Regions from separate parts of the Nocardia sp. CA-290969 genome, predicted to be linked through region 1. Evidence: predicted binding sites of a transcription regulator. Region 1 holds the regulator's gene; the other holds the start of a gene.
The links. The regulator LexA, encoded in region 1, represses DNA repair genes until DNA is damaged. The targets are predictions, from matches to a motif close to CGAACANNTGTTCG.

Region 1 (7,642 bases):
AATGGATGCGCCGCCCGCCGCCGCGGCTTCCTCGATCGGGCGCAGCAGATCCTCGGGCAGCACGTGCCACGGGTATTGCAGGAACACCGGCGCGCTCGCCGCGACGTTCACGCCCGCCGAAAGGATGTCCCGCAGATCGGCCAGCGCCTCCACGAGCCTGTTGTCGGTCATCGCCGTATAAACCACGACGTCGGGTTTCGCGGCGAGCAGCGCCGCGGAATCGGTGGTCGCCAGGACGCCGGTGCGGAGATCGAGGCCGGCGAGTTCACCGGCATCCCGGCCTGCTTTCTCATCGCTCGAGACGTGAACACCGACCAGTTCGAGCCGTGGGTCGTCGATGATTCCGGCCAGGGCGTGCTTACCGACATTGCCGGTGCCCCAATGCACTACGCGATAGGTCACGGTGTTCTCCTCACAGGTCCGGGATCGGGATATCGAGATTCGGCGCGATCAGCCCGCCGTCGGTTTCGATGACTTTGCCGGTCAGATAACCACCGGCCGGGGACGCCAGGAACAGGGCGGTGGCCGCGATATCGGCCGGATCGCCGATCCGGCGCAACGGCGTCGCCTTCTCCAGGGCGCCCCGCAGGTTGTCGTCCGCGGCGACGATCTCCAGGGAGGAGGTCGCGATGGAACCGGGGGCGATGGCGTTGACCCGGATCCGCGGGCACAGATCCATCGCGGCCAGCCGGGTGTAGTGCGCCAGCGCGGCTTTGGCGGTGCCGTAGGCGGCGAACGCCCGGCCCGGGAGCCGGCCCATCGTCGAGGTGATATTGATGATCGAACCGCCGCCGGCGGTGTCCAGCATGAGGGGGACGGCCGCCCGGACCAGGGCGTGCGCGTTGGCGACATTGAAATCGAACGCCTGCGTCAGATTGTCCGGGGAGGTGTCGAGCAGGGGTTTCGGCAGCGCGCCGCCGACATTGTTGACCACGATATCGAGCCGGCCGAACTCCGCGGCGGCGGCTTCCGCCAGCGCCGCGCAGGCCGCGGGGTCGGCGAGGTCGGCCGCCACGATATGCGCCCGGCGGCCGAGTTCGCGGACCTGTCCGGCGACCGATTCGAGATCGGATTCGGTACGCGCGGCGATCACGACGTCCGCGCCGGCCTCGGCGAAACCCAGGGCGATCGCGGCCCCCAGACCGCGGCCGGCGCCGGTCACCACGGCTACCCGGTCGTCGAGCCGGAACCTGTCCAGAATCATGGTCTTCTCCTGAGGTCGACTAGGCTGATGACGACTATTCGACGAAGTACCAACGAATAGTCGATGCAGTGTAGGGCCCGGCAGCGCGGGCGACAAGGGAGCGGTGACAGATGGCGGCATCGGGTTCCCCGCCCACCCGGCGGGTGGTGGCGGTGGTCGAGCTACTCCGGGAATCGCCCCGGGCGCGTACGGTGTCCGAGATCGCCGACGCGCTGTCACTGGCCCGCGCCACGGTGACCGCCGTACTCGCCGAACTGTCCGTGGCGCAGTGGGTCGTGCGCGACGCGAGCCGCGCCTACCGGCTGGGGCCGGCCTTGACGCGGCTCACCACCGCGGAAACCCCGGGTACCGACGCGGCCGTGGGTGCGGAACTGGCGGCCCTGGCGGAGGCGGCCGGATGTGGGGCGACGCTGAGCCGGATCGCCGGCGACCGACTCACCCTCGTCGCCAAACAGTACGCCAACGCGCCGGTCGTGCCCGGATTGTCGGTGGGACAGTCGATCCCGCTGGCGTATCCGGCCGGTGCCGCGGTGATGCCGTGGCGGCCGGCCGCCGAACGTGACCGCTGGCTCGGCTCGGCGAGGAACCAGGCCGGAGCCCGCGAGCTGCTGGATTTCGTTACCGCGTACGGATTCGCCATGTTCCGGCCCGAGGACGACGACGCCGGACTGGTCGACGTGCTCACCGAACTCCTCGGCGCGCTCGGTGCCGAACTCCTGCAGCCGGCGCTGCGCGCGAAACTCTTGCGTCAGCTCGCCCGGCTGACCGCACGCGCCTACACCGCGGCGGATCTCGAAGCGCCGCACGCGCTTCCGGTGAGCTACATCTCCGCACCGGTGTACCGGGGCGCGGAAACGCCCTACGAAGTGCAGTTGGGTCCGCTGCGCGCGGAGGTGGGACCGGCCGACCGGGCACGTTATGCCCGGCTCATCCGGGCGGGAGCCCGTGCGGTTTCGGCGGCGTTCGAATGGGGCGGCCCGCGGGATACCGAAACCACCCGGACAGCGGGTCGCCGAGCGCATCGCTGAGGATCATTGAATCTGCGCGCGTTCGGCGCCACCGGGATGCGCTGCTGTCCGGACTGTTGCCCACGGGGACCGGCCGCTCCGGCGCGGCCCGCGCCGAGGTGTCCGGTCAGGCGCGGGTCGCGGTAGGCCGACCCGTCGGCGGGGCTGTGTCAGGAGGCTTCGCCGGTATCACCGCTCAGCGCGCCGGCGGCGTCGGTGGATCTGCGTCCGAAAGGAGCCCGGCAACAGCTTCCGGGGTCCACTGTCCCGCCGCGCCCGGGCGGCTGGCCAGGTAGCCGGCGGTCTCGGTGACCGACCAGCGATGCGCCGCGCGCAGTCCGATGCCGATCCGGCGGAGATACGCCGGTGCGGGCGGGTTACCGGGCAGGTCGCGCCACCTGCGGCCGGCTGTGCAGGTAACGATGGGTACGCCCTGAAAAGAGCCGGGACACACCAGGGTTTCGTAACGACCGGGGCCGAGGTGGGCGCGGCCGGTCCGCAGGACCTCGGTCAGATCGAGGTCGGTACCCGCGGGGCGGTACATCTCCTGCGCGGCGATATCACTGAACTGGCCCCGGGTGAGCAGATATGCGTGCGCCGGAGTTTCGGCGGGCGTCGCCGGATCGTAGAAGGCGCGCCCGCCGGACCAGATCGCCGAGCGGGTCGCGAAATAGAGCAACCCGGGCAGGACCATGCCGATCGACCGCGCGGGCGGAGTCCGGTCCCGGCAGCCGCGCAGCGGCGACCGGCCGGAGACGGACTCGCTCGCAGGCGTGGTGACCGGTGCGCCGACGGCGCCATCGGGAACATCACCGGACAGATAGCAGCCCAGCCGGTCCGGATTCGCATTCGACCCGTAGGCCGCGTACCACACCAGGCCGGGTGTGGCCGCGAGATCGGCATCGGTGCGTGGCCTCGCGACGACAACGGTCTGCCTGCTCAACGGTTCTCACCACCTCGCTCCGGTATCCCGCGGTGAGCGCCGTGTACACCCGCGCACCGTGCCACGCCGGTCCGCTCAGATCTTGCGGATCACCGTCACGACCTTGCCCAGGATCCGGGCGTCGTTACCCGGGATCGGCTCGAACAGCGGGTTGTGCGGCATCAGCCAGACATCCTTACCGCTGCGCTTGAAAGTTTTGACGGTGGCCTCGCCGTCGAGCATGGCCGCGACGATATCGCCGTTGTCGGCCACGTTCTGCTGCCGGACCACCACCCAGTCACCGTCGCAGATGGCGGCGTCGACCATGGATTCACCGACGACCTTCAGCAGGAACAGCGATCCGTCGCCGACCAGTTCACGCGGGAGCGGGAACACATCCTCCACGGCCTGTTCGGCCAGGATCGGGCCACCGGCGGCGATGCGACCCAGCACCGGGACGTAGGTGGGGACGGGCTGGTCTGTGCCGCCGTCCTCGGCGCGTGCGACGGTGTCGGCGGCGACCGCGCCGTCGGCAGGAGCCAGGGTCGTCACCGAACGCACGGCCTCGTCCATTCCGCGGACGTCCACGGCGCGGGGGCGGTTGGGGTCGCGGCGCAGATAGCCTTTGCGCTCCAGTGTGCGCAGCTGGTGGGCGACCGACGAGGTCGAGTTCAGCCCCACGGCGTCGCCGATCTCGCGGATGCTGGGCGGATAGCCGCGCATGCTCACCGAGGATCGGATCACGTCGAGCACCTTGCGCTGACGCACGGTGAGATCCGCCCCGGTCGCCACCGGTTCGGGGCCGGCACCGATATCGGCTCCGTCACCCGTGTCGTCTGATTGGCTCACCACAACCGCCCTTTCTCGTCGGTCTTCGCGTCCGGCGGACCACTCCTGGTGGTGGCTCCGCGCCGGAGGTGCCCGAAGTTCATACCGTGGCAGTGAATCTAGTCCGAGCGTTGCGATCTATCAAACATCTGTTCGAGGTATGTCCGGCGTTGCTACTGACAACGGCTCCTTCGCATGGTAGAAATTCGAACATCAGTTCGTCGAACATTTGATCGAATCCAGCCGAGGTTCCGCGAAGCGACCAGCACGGAGGTCCATCCGATGAACACTGCGATCAGCGTGACCGGCACCGGTGCGTGGGAAGACGCCACCGCACGTCCGGCACTCGTTCCGATCCCGCCGGGGGAGACCGGAACGGGGCATCCGGATGGTGGCGGGTCACCGATGCCGGTCGCCGGCCGTGCCGCCCGGCCCTGTACCGGGATGGCACGGCCGGCGGCGGGGTCCGGCGGTCGTGCGGTAGTGGGATCGCGTTCCGGCACGCAGGCGGGCGCACCAGGCCGTCGTCGCGCCGCTGCCCGCGTGGAACCCGTGCGGTCCCCGGCTCGCCGGGGCCCTGCGGTCGCGCCTGTTCCGGACGAGCTCGTCCAGCGCGCCCGCGCCGGTTTCGCGGCGACGGCCCTTACGGCAGTGATCACGGCCGCCGTCGTGACCGGTTTCCTCGCCCTCGCGCATCTGCGGGCACCCGAACCCCAACCTGCCCCCGTTCCGGCCGGAATACCGGCCGTGGCGGTGCCGCCGGCCGCCGGCGCGGGATCCGGGATCCGGTAGCTCGTGGCCGGGTCCAGGCGCGGTCCCGGGGTGAGCGAAACCACGGCACACCCCGTGCCGGTATCCTCGATGTGTTATGCAGATGAGCCGGTGCCTGCCACCGGCCCACCCGGCACCGGGCAGCCACCCGGTGCCAGCGCTCGCCGGACCCGCGACCGCCGCCGGTTCGGCCGCGAGCGTTCGCAGCGACGAAGGACCCCGGATGCATTGCCCGTACTGCCGACACCCCGACTCCCGGGTCGTCGACTCGCGACTGGCCGACGAGGGCGCCGCCATTCGCCGCAGACGCTCATGCCCCGAATGCGGCCGTCGCTTCACCACCGTGGAAACGGCGATCCTGTCGGTCGTCAAACGCAGCGGGGTCACCGAACCCTTCAGCCGGGAGAAGGTCATCCGCGGGGTGCGCCGGGCCTGTCAGGGCCGCGAGGTCGACGACGACGCGCTGAACTTGCTGGCCCAGCAGGTGGAGGACGCGGTGCGGGCCAAGGGATCGCCCGAGGTGCCGAGCCATGAGGTCGGCCTGGCGATACTCGGGCCGCTACGCGAGTTGGACGAGGTGGCGTACCTGCGTTTCGCCTCGGTGTATCGATCGTTCACCTCGGCCGAGGATTTCGAACGCGAGATCCGGGAGATCCGCCGGGCGCGTGCCGCGGTAGTCGGCGGCGAGTGATCCGGTGCAGCCGCCGGGTGGGTATCCGCTCGGCGTTGCACAACGTTCGCCGGGGCACCCGCTGTACGTATGTGGTCGTGTAGGAGTCGGGTCGGCTCTCTGCGACGTCGGCGGGATATGCGCCGACCGGCCGCTGCGGTCCGGCGGCGACGGTGCTGAAGACCAGGGCACTCTTACCGGACCGGAGACTCCGGAGCCCCGCGCATCGGGTCGATTCCTCCGCACCGCACAGCCGCAGAGGGATTCGGTGCCGTGGGCCGGAGCACCCGGAACCGCACGGCGTCGGCTGTGATCAGCGCCGAATAGCGGCGGCCGCCTTCTGAATCCTCTTCACCGACACCGGATACGGGGTGCCGAGCCGCTGCGCGAACAGGCTGACCCGTAGTTCCTGGATCATCCACCAGAGCTCGGTGACCTCCGGCGCGGACCGCCGCGATTCCGGTAATCCGGCGAGCAACTGGTTGTAGACGGTGACCGCCGCGTCGACCTCCGCCATGGCACGGCGGTCGCGATCGGCCGAACCGGGCAGTGCCGCCAGCCGTTCGGCGGCGCCCCTGAGGTAGCGGGGGAGTTCCCGCAACCGCCCCGGGCCCCACTCCGAGACGAATCCGTCGAAAACGAGGTCTGCCAGCTGATCGCGGACATCGGCGGCGATATCGGATTCCCGCACCCCCGGGAGCGCGGCCGAAACCTCATGGGCCGCGGCCAGCACCGGAACCAGCAGGCGGACCAGGCGGGCCACCACGTCGTTGAATTTCGGCCGGATCGCCGCCACGAGCCGATCGAATCGATCCGGGTCGCGTACCGGTCCGCCGGCGGCGGCGATGAGCTGGTCGGCGGCCGCGGCGCGGCAATCCTCGACGAGTGCGTCCACCGAGCCGTACGGATTCTGGCTCAGCACCAGCCGATCCGCCGGTGACAGGCCCGCGGTGACCGCACGCACCGAGGTCGGGATCGCGGCCAGCACCAAGGCGCGGGTCCCGGCGCGCATGGCGCGCGCCTGTTCGGCGGGTGTTTTCAGTACCCGGACCGCCACACCGCCGGCTTCCGGAACCAAGGCGGGATACCCGGTGATCGGCTGGCCGCCGACCTCCCGGCGCACCGTGGCCGGCAGCGCACCCAGCGATTCCGAGGTCCATACGGTGGCCGGTGCCCGCTCGGCACCCGCGGTGGCCGCGGCCACCGACGCCGAAACCTGGTCGGACAGCCTGGTTCTGAGCTCGGCGAGGCTTTTGCTGGTATCCAGGACCCGGCCGTCGGTATCGACGGCGGCGAAGGTCATCCGGAGGTGGTCGGGTAACGCCGCCGGGTCCAGATCGGCCGGGGCGATGGGTGTTGCGGCCAGCCGGGTGAGTTCCCGAGCCAGTCCGGTGCGCAACGGCTCCGCGCGGGGAGTGAGTGCCGCGAGCGCGGCCGCGGCGAAATCCGGGGCCGGTACCACGGCCCGCCGCAGGTGTTTGGGCAGAGTCTTGATCAGGCCGGCGGCGAGTTCCGCGCGCATACCGGGCACCAGCCAATCGAAGCCGACCGCCCGGACGTGGGCCAGTTGAGCGACGGGAATCCGCACCGTCACACCGTCGTCGGCCTGTCCCGGCTCGAACTGGTAGGTGAGCGGGAAGGACAGCTCGCCCTGGCGCCAGGTGTCGGGGAACGCGGCCGGGTCGAGCCGGTCGGCGCCTTCGTTGACCACGGCGTCGATGGTGAAATCGAGCTGGTGCGGGTCCTCTCGGCGGGCCGTTTTCCACCAGGTGTCGAAATGCCGGACCGAGACGATATCGGCCGGGACACGCCGATCGTAGAACTCGAAGAGCACCTCGTCGTCGACCAGGATGTCGCGCCGCCGGGCCCGGTGCTCCAGGTCGGCGATATCCTCGAGCAGCGAACGGTTGCGATGGAAGAACTCGTGCCGCGTCTGCCATTCGCCCTGGACGAGGGCATGCCGCAGGAACAGCTCCCGGGTGATTTCCGGATCGATCCGGCCGTAGTCGACCGGCCGGCCGGTGACCAGCGGGACACCGTAGAGGGTCACCCGTTCGTAGGCGCGGGCGGTACCGCGCTTCGACGACCAGTGCGGTTCGGAGTAGGTGCGTTTCACCAGATCCCCGGCGAGCCGTTCGGCCCATTCGGGTTCGATCCGCGCCGCCATCCGGCCCCACAGCCGCGACGTTTCCACCAGCTCCGCCGCCATCACCCAGCGCGGCGGTTTCTTGGCCAGCGCC
Region 2 (7,642 bases), 190 kb from region 1:
AGGTGCAGGTCCCGCTGTTCATCAACACCGGCGACAAACTCCGTATCGATACCCGCGACGGCAGCTACCTGGGCCGAGTCAACTCCTGACCGTGGCCGACCAGCCCGCGGACAAGAAATCCGCCTACAAGAAACTCGGCGCCCGCCACAAGGCCCGCCGCCGGGCCGTGGACCTGCTGTTCGAGGCCGAGGCCCGCGATGTCGACCCGGCCGATCTGGCCGACGAACGGTCCGAACTCGCCGCCCGTGATCAGGCGGTCGCGCCGGTGCACGCCTACACCCGGACCTTGGTGGACGGTATCGCCGAGGAACTCGACCGGGTCGACGGCACCATCGAGTCCTATCTGCAGGATTGGACGCTGGGCCGGCTGCCCGCCGTCGACCGGGCGATCTTGCGCGTCGCGGTGTGGGAGCTGCTGTACGCCACCGATGTTCCGCCGATCGTGGCCGTGGACGAGGCGGTGGAGCTGGCCAAGGAGCTGTCCACCGACGATTCCCCGGGCTTCGTCAACGGTGTGCTGGGTCAAGTGGTGCTGGTAGCCCCGCAGATCCGGGCCGCCGCGGCGGCCGGTCGCACCGAACCGGAAACGGACGGCTGACGTTGCGCAAGTATCTCGTAGTGGCAATACGTACCGCCGCCTACGATCCGGCGGTGGCGCAACCGCACCGGGAGTTCCTGGGCGCTCTGCGCGCCGAGGGCATGCTTCAGGAGTCCGGCCCCTTCACCGACGGCACCGGGGGCGCTTATATCGTGCTCGCCGATTCCCGCGCGGCGGCGGAAGCGCGCGTATTCACCGATCCTCTGCACACCTCCGGGTCGTGCGAATTGACGGTGCACGAATGGGAGATAACGGGCTGATCCGCCGCTGTGCGATCGCTTGTTCCCACACTCGCCGGCCGTTGTGGCCGAGACCCGATCCGTACTGCCGGGCCGCCGGGCTCGTCATAAGGGATCGCGGGTGGACCGACCCCGTGCGATGAGAGGACGATAGGGTAATTCTCGCAACGTCCTTGATGTAGAGGAGCGCGGACGATGACCGAGCACGCCGCTGTCCTGCCGGTGGGTGGTTGTACCGCCGGGCAGGCCTGGGAAATCTTCGACAGCCTTCCGGCGGCTCCGGTGAACGAGGTGACCACCGGCCGCTGGCGCGGCGAAGAACTGCCCACCGGCCATCCGATGGACGGCACGCTGTCCGAATCGGGTTGGTACGGAAAGCAGTTCGACGCCCCCGATCAGGTGCACCCGCTGCTGTTCACCGATGAGCGGGGCACCGTTTTCGCGGTCGACCCGCGCCGGGTGCCGCTGTCGCTGGCCGGTAAGTTCCCGGCGCACTGGTTGCGGCCCGTGCGGAACAGGTTGCGTACCGTCGCCCCGCTGCTGCGAACCCGGAAACCGACGGCGCGCCTACGCGATATCGAGTACCGGGGTGTGGTGAGTGCGGCCATGGTCTACGACCACCTGCCCATCATCGATCATTTCCGGCGGGTCGACGAGGAGACCCTGCTCGGGGTGATGGATATGCGCGGGATGGCCGAACCCTACTTCTTCGTGCTGCGGCGCTGACTACGGCTGCCCGGCCGCGGAGCCGGTCGGCGCGCTGCCACGCAGCTATGCGGTAGCGGCCGGCCGCAGGATCACCTTGCCCAGCGGGCGCCGCGACTCCACCAGTTCGTGTCCGCGGGCGGCTTGATCGAGCGGCAGGGTGGTTTCGACCGGCGACGCCAGCGCGGGCACCCGGGCGAGGATATCGGTCCGGGCGCCGTCCGCCCGCTGCTGCCAGGCCGGACCGGCGCACGCGGTGAGCGTGAGGCCGCCCGGAATCAGCTCGGCCGCCGATACCTGCGCTGGGGCACCGGAGAGCCAGCCGTAACTCAGCATCCGGCCCGATCCGGGAGTCATGGCCGGGAGAAGCGCCGCCGCCGAGGTGCCGCCGATGGAATCGAAGACGACATCGACGGTGCCCGGCGCACGCTCGGCGAGCTCGTCGGTCCACCCTTCGTTACGGTGGTCGATGACCAGATCGGCGCCCAGCGCACGCGCGTGCTCGATCTTGGCGGGGCCGCCCGCGGTGGCGATCACTCGTGCCGCACCGAACTCCCGGGCCAGCTGGATCAGATAGCTGCCCACTCCGGTCGCCGCGGCCTCGACCACGACCGTCTCCGACCCGGTCAGCTTCGCCGTATTCAGCAGGGTCAACGCGATCGAACCGCTCATGATCGCAGCGGCCGCGTCCTCGGCGGATACCTCGTCCGGGATGAGTGTCGCGTTCTGCGCCGGCGCGCAGACGAACTCGGCATAGGACCCGGACCCGTCGGTGGAGACCACTACGCGCCGGCCCACGAGATCGGCCGCGATACCGGCGCCCACCTCGACGACTTCCCCGGCAGCCTGGAAGCCGAAGATCACCGGCGGCGGCGTGGCCATGGGGAAGGCGCCGGCGCGCAGCTGGGTTTCGGGGTAGAGGACGGGGATCGCGGCGGCGCGGATCAGGATTTCTCCGGCGGCCGGGCGCGGTCGTGGGACCTCGCGCGCCACCAGGACCTCGGGTCCGCCGGTACCCGTCATTACGATTGCCTGCATTGGAACTCCATAACTTGACTGATGGTCCACTTATTGCATGTAAAGATATGGACCGTCGGTCAACTTGTCAACGAAGGTGGTGCCATGCCCCCCGCGAAGGAACGCGCGGACGCAGCCCGCAACCGGCGCGCCATCCTCGACGCGACCGCCGCCCTGCTCGCCGAACACGGTGCCGAGGGCGTCACCATGGACCGGGTCGCGGCCGCCGCGGGGGTGGGGAAGGGGACCATCTTCCATCGCTTCGGCAGCCGCGCCGGGCTACTGCACGAGATGGTCGCCGAACGGGCGCTGGCCTTGCGGGCGCGGGTGGCCGAAGGCCCGCCGCCGCTGGGACCGGGGGCTCCGGCGGCCGACCGGCTGGGTGCCTTTCTCGCGGCCATGGCCGGTCTGGTCGTCGACAATCTGGAGCTGATGGCGATCCTGCGGGCCGAGCCGCCGCATCCACGTACCGAGGAATTGCACCGGTTCTGGCGGGAGCATATGACGAACCTGCTCGCGCAGGTGCGGCCGGACCTGGACGCCGAAACGGTCGGCCGGTTGCTGCTGGATGCACTGGCCGGCGCGACCGTGTCCGAGCTGGCCCGTGCGGGTGAAACCGATCGATTGCTGGCGGCGGTACGGGAACTGGTGGATTCGGTATTACACGCCCGGTAGGAGTTCCGGCGCGCTCAGCGCACTCCGTGCGGACGGAACTGGATGCTGATCCGCGGGCCGGTCACCTGCCGCGATTTCGGCACGGCGTGTTCCCAGGTGCGCTGGCACGACCCGCCCATGACGAACAGGTCGCCGTGACCCGGCCGGAAACGCAGGCTCGGTCCGCCCGCGCGCGGCCGCAGGAGTAGCGGCCGGGGGGCGCCCAGCGTGAGGATGGCGACCATGGTGTCGTGTACGGCGCCGCGCCCCAGGGTGTCGCCGTGCCAGGCCACGCTGTCGCGGCCGTCGCGGTAGTAGCACAGCCCGGCGGTGGTGAACCCTTCGCCGAGTTCCGCCCGGTAATGGTCGCTCAACGCGTTGCGAGCCTCGGCGAGGACGGGATCCGGCAGCGTCGAAGTTTCGCCGTAGAAACACAGCAGCCGCGGTACCTCCACGACGCGGTCGTACATCGGCCGCTGCTCGGCGCGCCACGGTACCGCCGTGACGAGGCGGTCGAAGAGTTCGTCGGCGCCCCGCAGCCAGCCGGGGCGCAGATCCACCCAGGCGCCCGCGCTGAGATGAGTCCGGCGGATTCCCGTCAGCGGTTCCAGCTCGATCGCGCCGAAGCCGTCGAGCAGTGATCGTTGCAGAGGTGCCGGCATGAGATCAGCTTAGCGAACCGCCGAACATACGTTCGATAATGCCGAGGGCTGCCGGCCCGGCTGCCGTGCCGCGGGCGGTCGTCGCCACGAGGGCTGTATCGCTGGGCGGCGGTCGCTTCACCCGGCAGTTCGGTGTCGGGGAACCGGCTCCGTGCGGCGCCGGGTTCCGGGCGCCTCGATCGGGCGAGTCGAAATCGCGCACGCCCGGCGTCGGCCGTCGCCGCCGGTCACGCCCGGGTTCGCTGCCGCGGAAACCGGCATTGCCCGACGCGGCGTCCGCTGCCGGCTGCTCAGGGGTCATCGAAGCGCGCCACTTCGCGTCCGCCGTTCTGTGCCGGGAGGTATCAGCGTCGGCGCAGGATGTCGTGGGCGACGGCGACGGCCGCGTCGAAACATTCGTCGTCGGACAGGGGAAGGTCGCCCATCATCGCGGTACTCCAGCTGATGGCGAGCAGGGCCTGGCGGGCGTGGAAGACATCCAGGGGTGCGTGCTCGGGTTCGGTCATCAGATCGGCGATCAGCCGGAACTGATAGCGCAGGCTGACTCCGAAACCCAGCTCCCGGAAGGCCGGCTGGTTCTCGTGCATGAACCGCACCATGTCGCGGCCGGTGTTGTGCAGCAGGGCGCCGTAGCGGTCGAGGATTTCGGCGGCGCGCGCCGGGCCGGGCGGCGTGTTCCCGGCCCAGGTGATCAATTCGTCGATACCGCGCCGGACGTCGTCGGAGAGGCTGGCGACGATATCTTCCTTCGTCCGGAAGTGGTAGTACAGCGCGGCTTTGGTGACACCGAGGTGTTCGGCGATCTGGCGCAGCGAGGTCTTCTCGTAGCCCTGTTCGGAGAACAGTTCCATCGCCACCGCCCGGATGCGGTCACGGGTATCGCTGCGCCGGGCGGCCAACGGCTTCTCCTCGGGATCGACGGTCTGCGGCAGGAGCCTACTGGGGGCGCTGTCCCGAAGCTCGTCCCGTGATCTTTTGCGGCGCATATTCTCGCCGCCGGTGCGAAGAGGTGGTTAACTAGCCGGGCGGCAAGTAAGTAAAGCCAGGAGGTTCAGGATGACCGAATTGCCCGCCCCGATCCCCACCGCCGGCGTCGCGATGACCGCTCTCGGGGTCGCGCTGGTCCGGGTCCGCGAAACCGCGCGGCCCGACCGTTTGTACGCCGATCCGCTGGCCGAGGCTTTCGTCGCCGCCGCCCGTCCCGCCTTCGACGAAGAGCGCTGGTCGCGCCTGGTGGAACTGGCCGGCCAGTTCTACGACGGCCGCACGCTCGCGGTGAAAGGCGTCGACGATCACATCCGGGAAGCCGTCGCGGCCGGGTGCGCGCAGATCGTCCTGCTCGGCGCCGGCCTCGACACCCGGGCATTCCGGCTCGACCTCCCGCGCGGCATCGCGTTCTTCGAGGTAGACCTGCCCGAACTGTTCGCCTTCAAGGAACCTGTCCTGGCCGCCCACCGGGCGCAGCCCGTGTGCACGCGCCATGTGGTGGCGGCGGATCTACGGGGCGATTGGGACCGGGTTCTGTCGGCACAGGGTTTCCGCACCGACCTACCGACGGCGTGGATCGACGAGGGGGTACTCGGCTACCTCCCGCGAGTGGACGCCTATGCGGTGGCAGCCGTCGCGACCCGGCTCTCCGCGCCCGGCAGCCGGTTCGGGCTCGGGCGTTTCCAGGTCGCCGCGGCCGAACCCCGCTACCGCGCACTGCGCGAACTCGTCCAGGAGGCCCCGGGGGAGCGGCCGGTGAACGGGCTCGGTCCCGACGGGGAATCGTGGTTCGCCGCGCACGGCTGGCAGACCTCCTTCCGCGCCTGGGATGATCTCGTCGCTCCCTACGGGCGGCCGGGGGCCATGGGTGGAGACCCCACTGTCGGGCATGTCCTGGCTGTCCGGGAATGACTGCACCCCGGCGCGGTAACCGTCCTCACACCGCACGCGCCTCCCTGTGAGAGTGGCGGCGCTCACAGGTTGTTCAGCGCCCTCACCTGGTGAAAAGTGCCGTTTGCGGGCTGATAGGCTGCTCGGCGTAAGACATCCTTTAACGGACCGTCCGGTGAGGCGGGGAAGGAGGTCGGCATGGCTGTGCCCGAAGAACGGGCCACCACGTCCGGCGCTGCCGAGGCGGTGCCACCCGTTGAGCGGCATACGCCGGAATGGGTGGCGGCGGGACGGGAACTGTTGTCCCCCTCCGATGTCGGCCGGACCATCGCGCGGATCGCGCATCAGATCATCGAACGCACCGCCCTCGATTCGGGCGAGCCCGCGACGCCTCGCGTGGTGTTGATCGGGATCCCGACCCGGGGCACCACGCTCGCGGCGCGGCTCACCGACAAGATCGAGGAATTCTCCGGTGTACGCCCGGCGCTCGGCTCTCTCGATATCACGCTCTACCGCGACGACCTGCGCAGCAAACCGCATCGTCCGCTGGAGCGCACCTCGGTGCCCGAGGGCGGGGTCGAAGACGCGCTGGTCGTCCTGGTCGACGATGTGCTCTTCTCCGGCCGCACCGTCCGTTCCGCGCTCGACGCCCTGCGGGATCTGGGCCGCCCGCGGGCCGTGCAGCTCGCGGTACTCGTCGACCGGGGGCACCGGGAACTGCCGATCCGCGCGGATTTCGTGGGTAAGAACGTGCCCACCGCGCGCACCGAGGATGTTTCGGTGCTGCTGAGCGAACAGGACGGCCGCGACGGCGTCTTCCTGCATCAGGGGGAGGGACAGTGAGACATCTGCTGACGGTCACCGATCTGGACCTCGACGCGGCCACCGCGCTGCTCGACGAGGCGGAACGGTTCGAACAAGCACTGCTGGGCCGGGAGGTCCGCAAACTGCCCACCCTGCGCGGGCGCACGGTGATGACGGTGTTCTTCGAGAACTCCACCCGGACCCGGGTCTCGTTCGAGGTCGCCGGGAAATGGATGAGCGCCGACGTGATCAATGTGAGCGCGAGCAGTTCGTCGGTGGCCAAGGGGGAATCGCTGCGCGATACCGCGCTCACCCTGCACGCCGCCGGTGCCGACGCGCTCATCGTGCGCCATCCCGCCTCGGGTGCGGCGCATCAGATCGCGCACTGGTTCGAGGGCTGGTCGCGACGGTCGGGCAGTGCGGTGCCGGCGGTGATCAACGCCGGTGACGGTATGCACGAACACCCCACCCAAGCCCTGCTCGACGCCCTCACGCTGCGGCAGCGGCTCGGCGATATCGCCGGGCGGCGCGTGGTGATCGTCGGCGATATCCTGCACAGCCGGGTCGCCCGGTCCAATGCCTTCCTGCTGTCCACGCTGGGCGCGGAAGTGGTGCTGGTGGCGCCGCGCACGCTGCTGCCGGTGGGGGTCGAGGACTGGCCGGTGCGGGTGTCGGTGGATCTGGATTCCGAGCTGCCCGGCGCCGACGCCGTGCTCATGCTGCGGGTTCAGGCGGAACGGATGAACGGCGGGTTCTTCCCGTCGGCGCGGGAGTACGCGGTGCGTTACGGGCTGTCCGAGCGGCGGGTCGGGCTGCTCGACGAGCACGCCGTGGTACTGCACCCGGGCCCGATGCTGCGCGGTATGGAGATCGCTTCCTCGGTAGCGGATTCGCCGCGCGCCGCCGTATTGCAACAGGTGACGAATGGAGTCCACATGCGTATGGCGGTGCTGTTCCGCCTGCTGGTCGGTGTGCAGGAGGCCGCGGCGTGAGCGCGTCAGGCCCGGAGGAGGCAGCGCAGCGTAACCACGGAGGGCCCGCGCGCACGCCCGATGGACACAGCGTGAGCGCGTCAGGCCCGGAGG

Region 2: a site for LexA is predicted at 3,897-3,910, ahead of ACQEVO_RS06675 (alpha-ketoglutarate-dependent dioxygenase AlkB). Genes of this name have one in related genera too.

The regions. Positions count from the first base shown of each region.
Region 1 is NZ_JBNJNJ010000001.1:1,220,321-1,227,962, forward strand. It holds gene ACQEVO_RS05790 (NAD(P)H-dependent amine dehydrogenase family protein) at 1-402, opposite strand, end outside; gene ACQEVO_RS05795 (SDR family oxidoreductase) at 413-1,204, opposite strand; gene ACQEVO_RS05800 (helix-turn-helix domain-containing protein) at 1,315-2,232, shown strand; gene ACQEVO_RS05805 (histone deacetylase) at 2,408-3,154, opposite strand; gene lexA (transcriptional repressor LexA) at 3,230-3,946, opposite strand; gene nrdR (transcriptional regulator NrdR) at 4,956-5,423, shown strand; gene hrpA (ATP-dependent RNA helicase HrpA) at 5,716-7,642, opposite strand, start outside.
Region 2 is NZ_JBNJNJ010000001.1:1,408,903-1,416,544, forward strand. It holds gene efp (elongation factor P) at 1-89, shown strand, start outside; gene nusB (transcription antitermination factor NusB) at 92-598, shown strand; gene ACQEVO_RS06655 (YciI family protein) at 619-858, shown strand; gene ACQEVO_RS06660 (DUF4334 domain-containing protein) at 1,033-1,563, shown strand; gene ACQEVO_RS06665 (quinone oxidoreductase family protein) at 1,609-2,580, opposite strand; gene ACQEVO_RS06670 (TetR/AcrR family transcriptional regulator) at 2,665-3,234, shown strand; gene ACQEVO_RS06675 (alpha-ketoglutarate-dependent dioxygenase AlkB) at 3,249-3,875, opposite strand; gene ACQEVO_RS06680 (TetR/AcrR family transcriptional regulator) at 4,220-4,861, opposite strand; gene ACQEVO_RS06685 (SAM-dependent methyltransferase) at 4,932-5,774, shown strand; gene pyrR (bifunctional pyr operon transcriptional regulator/uracil phosphoribosyltransferase PyrR) at 5,952-6,596, shown strand; gene ACQEVO_RS06695 (aspartate carbamoyltransferase catalytic subunit) at 6,593-7,549, shown strand.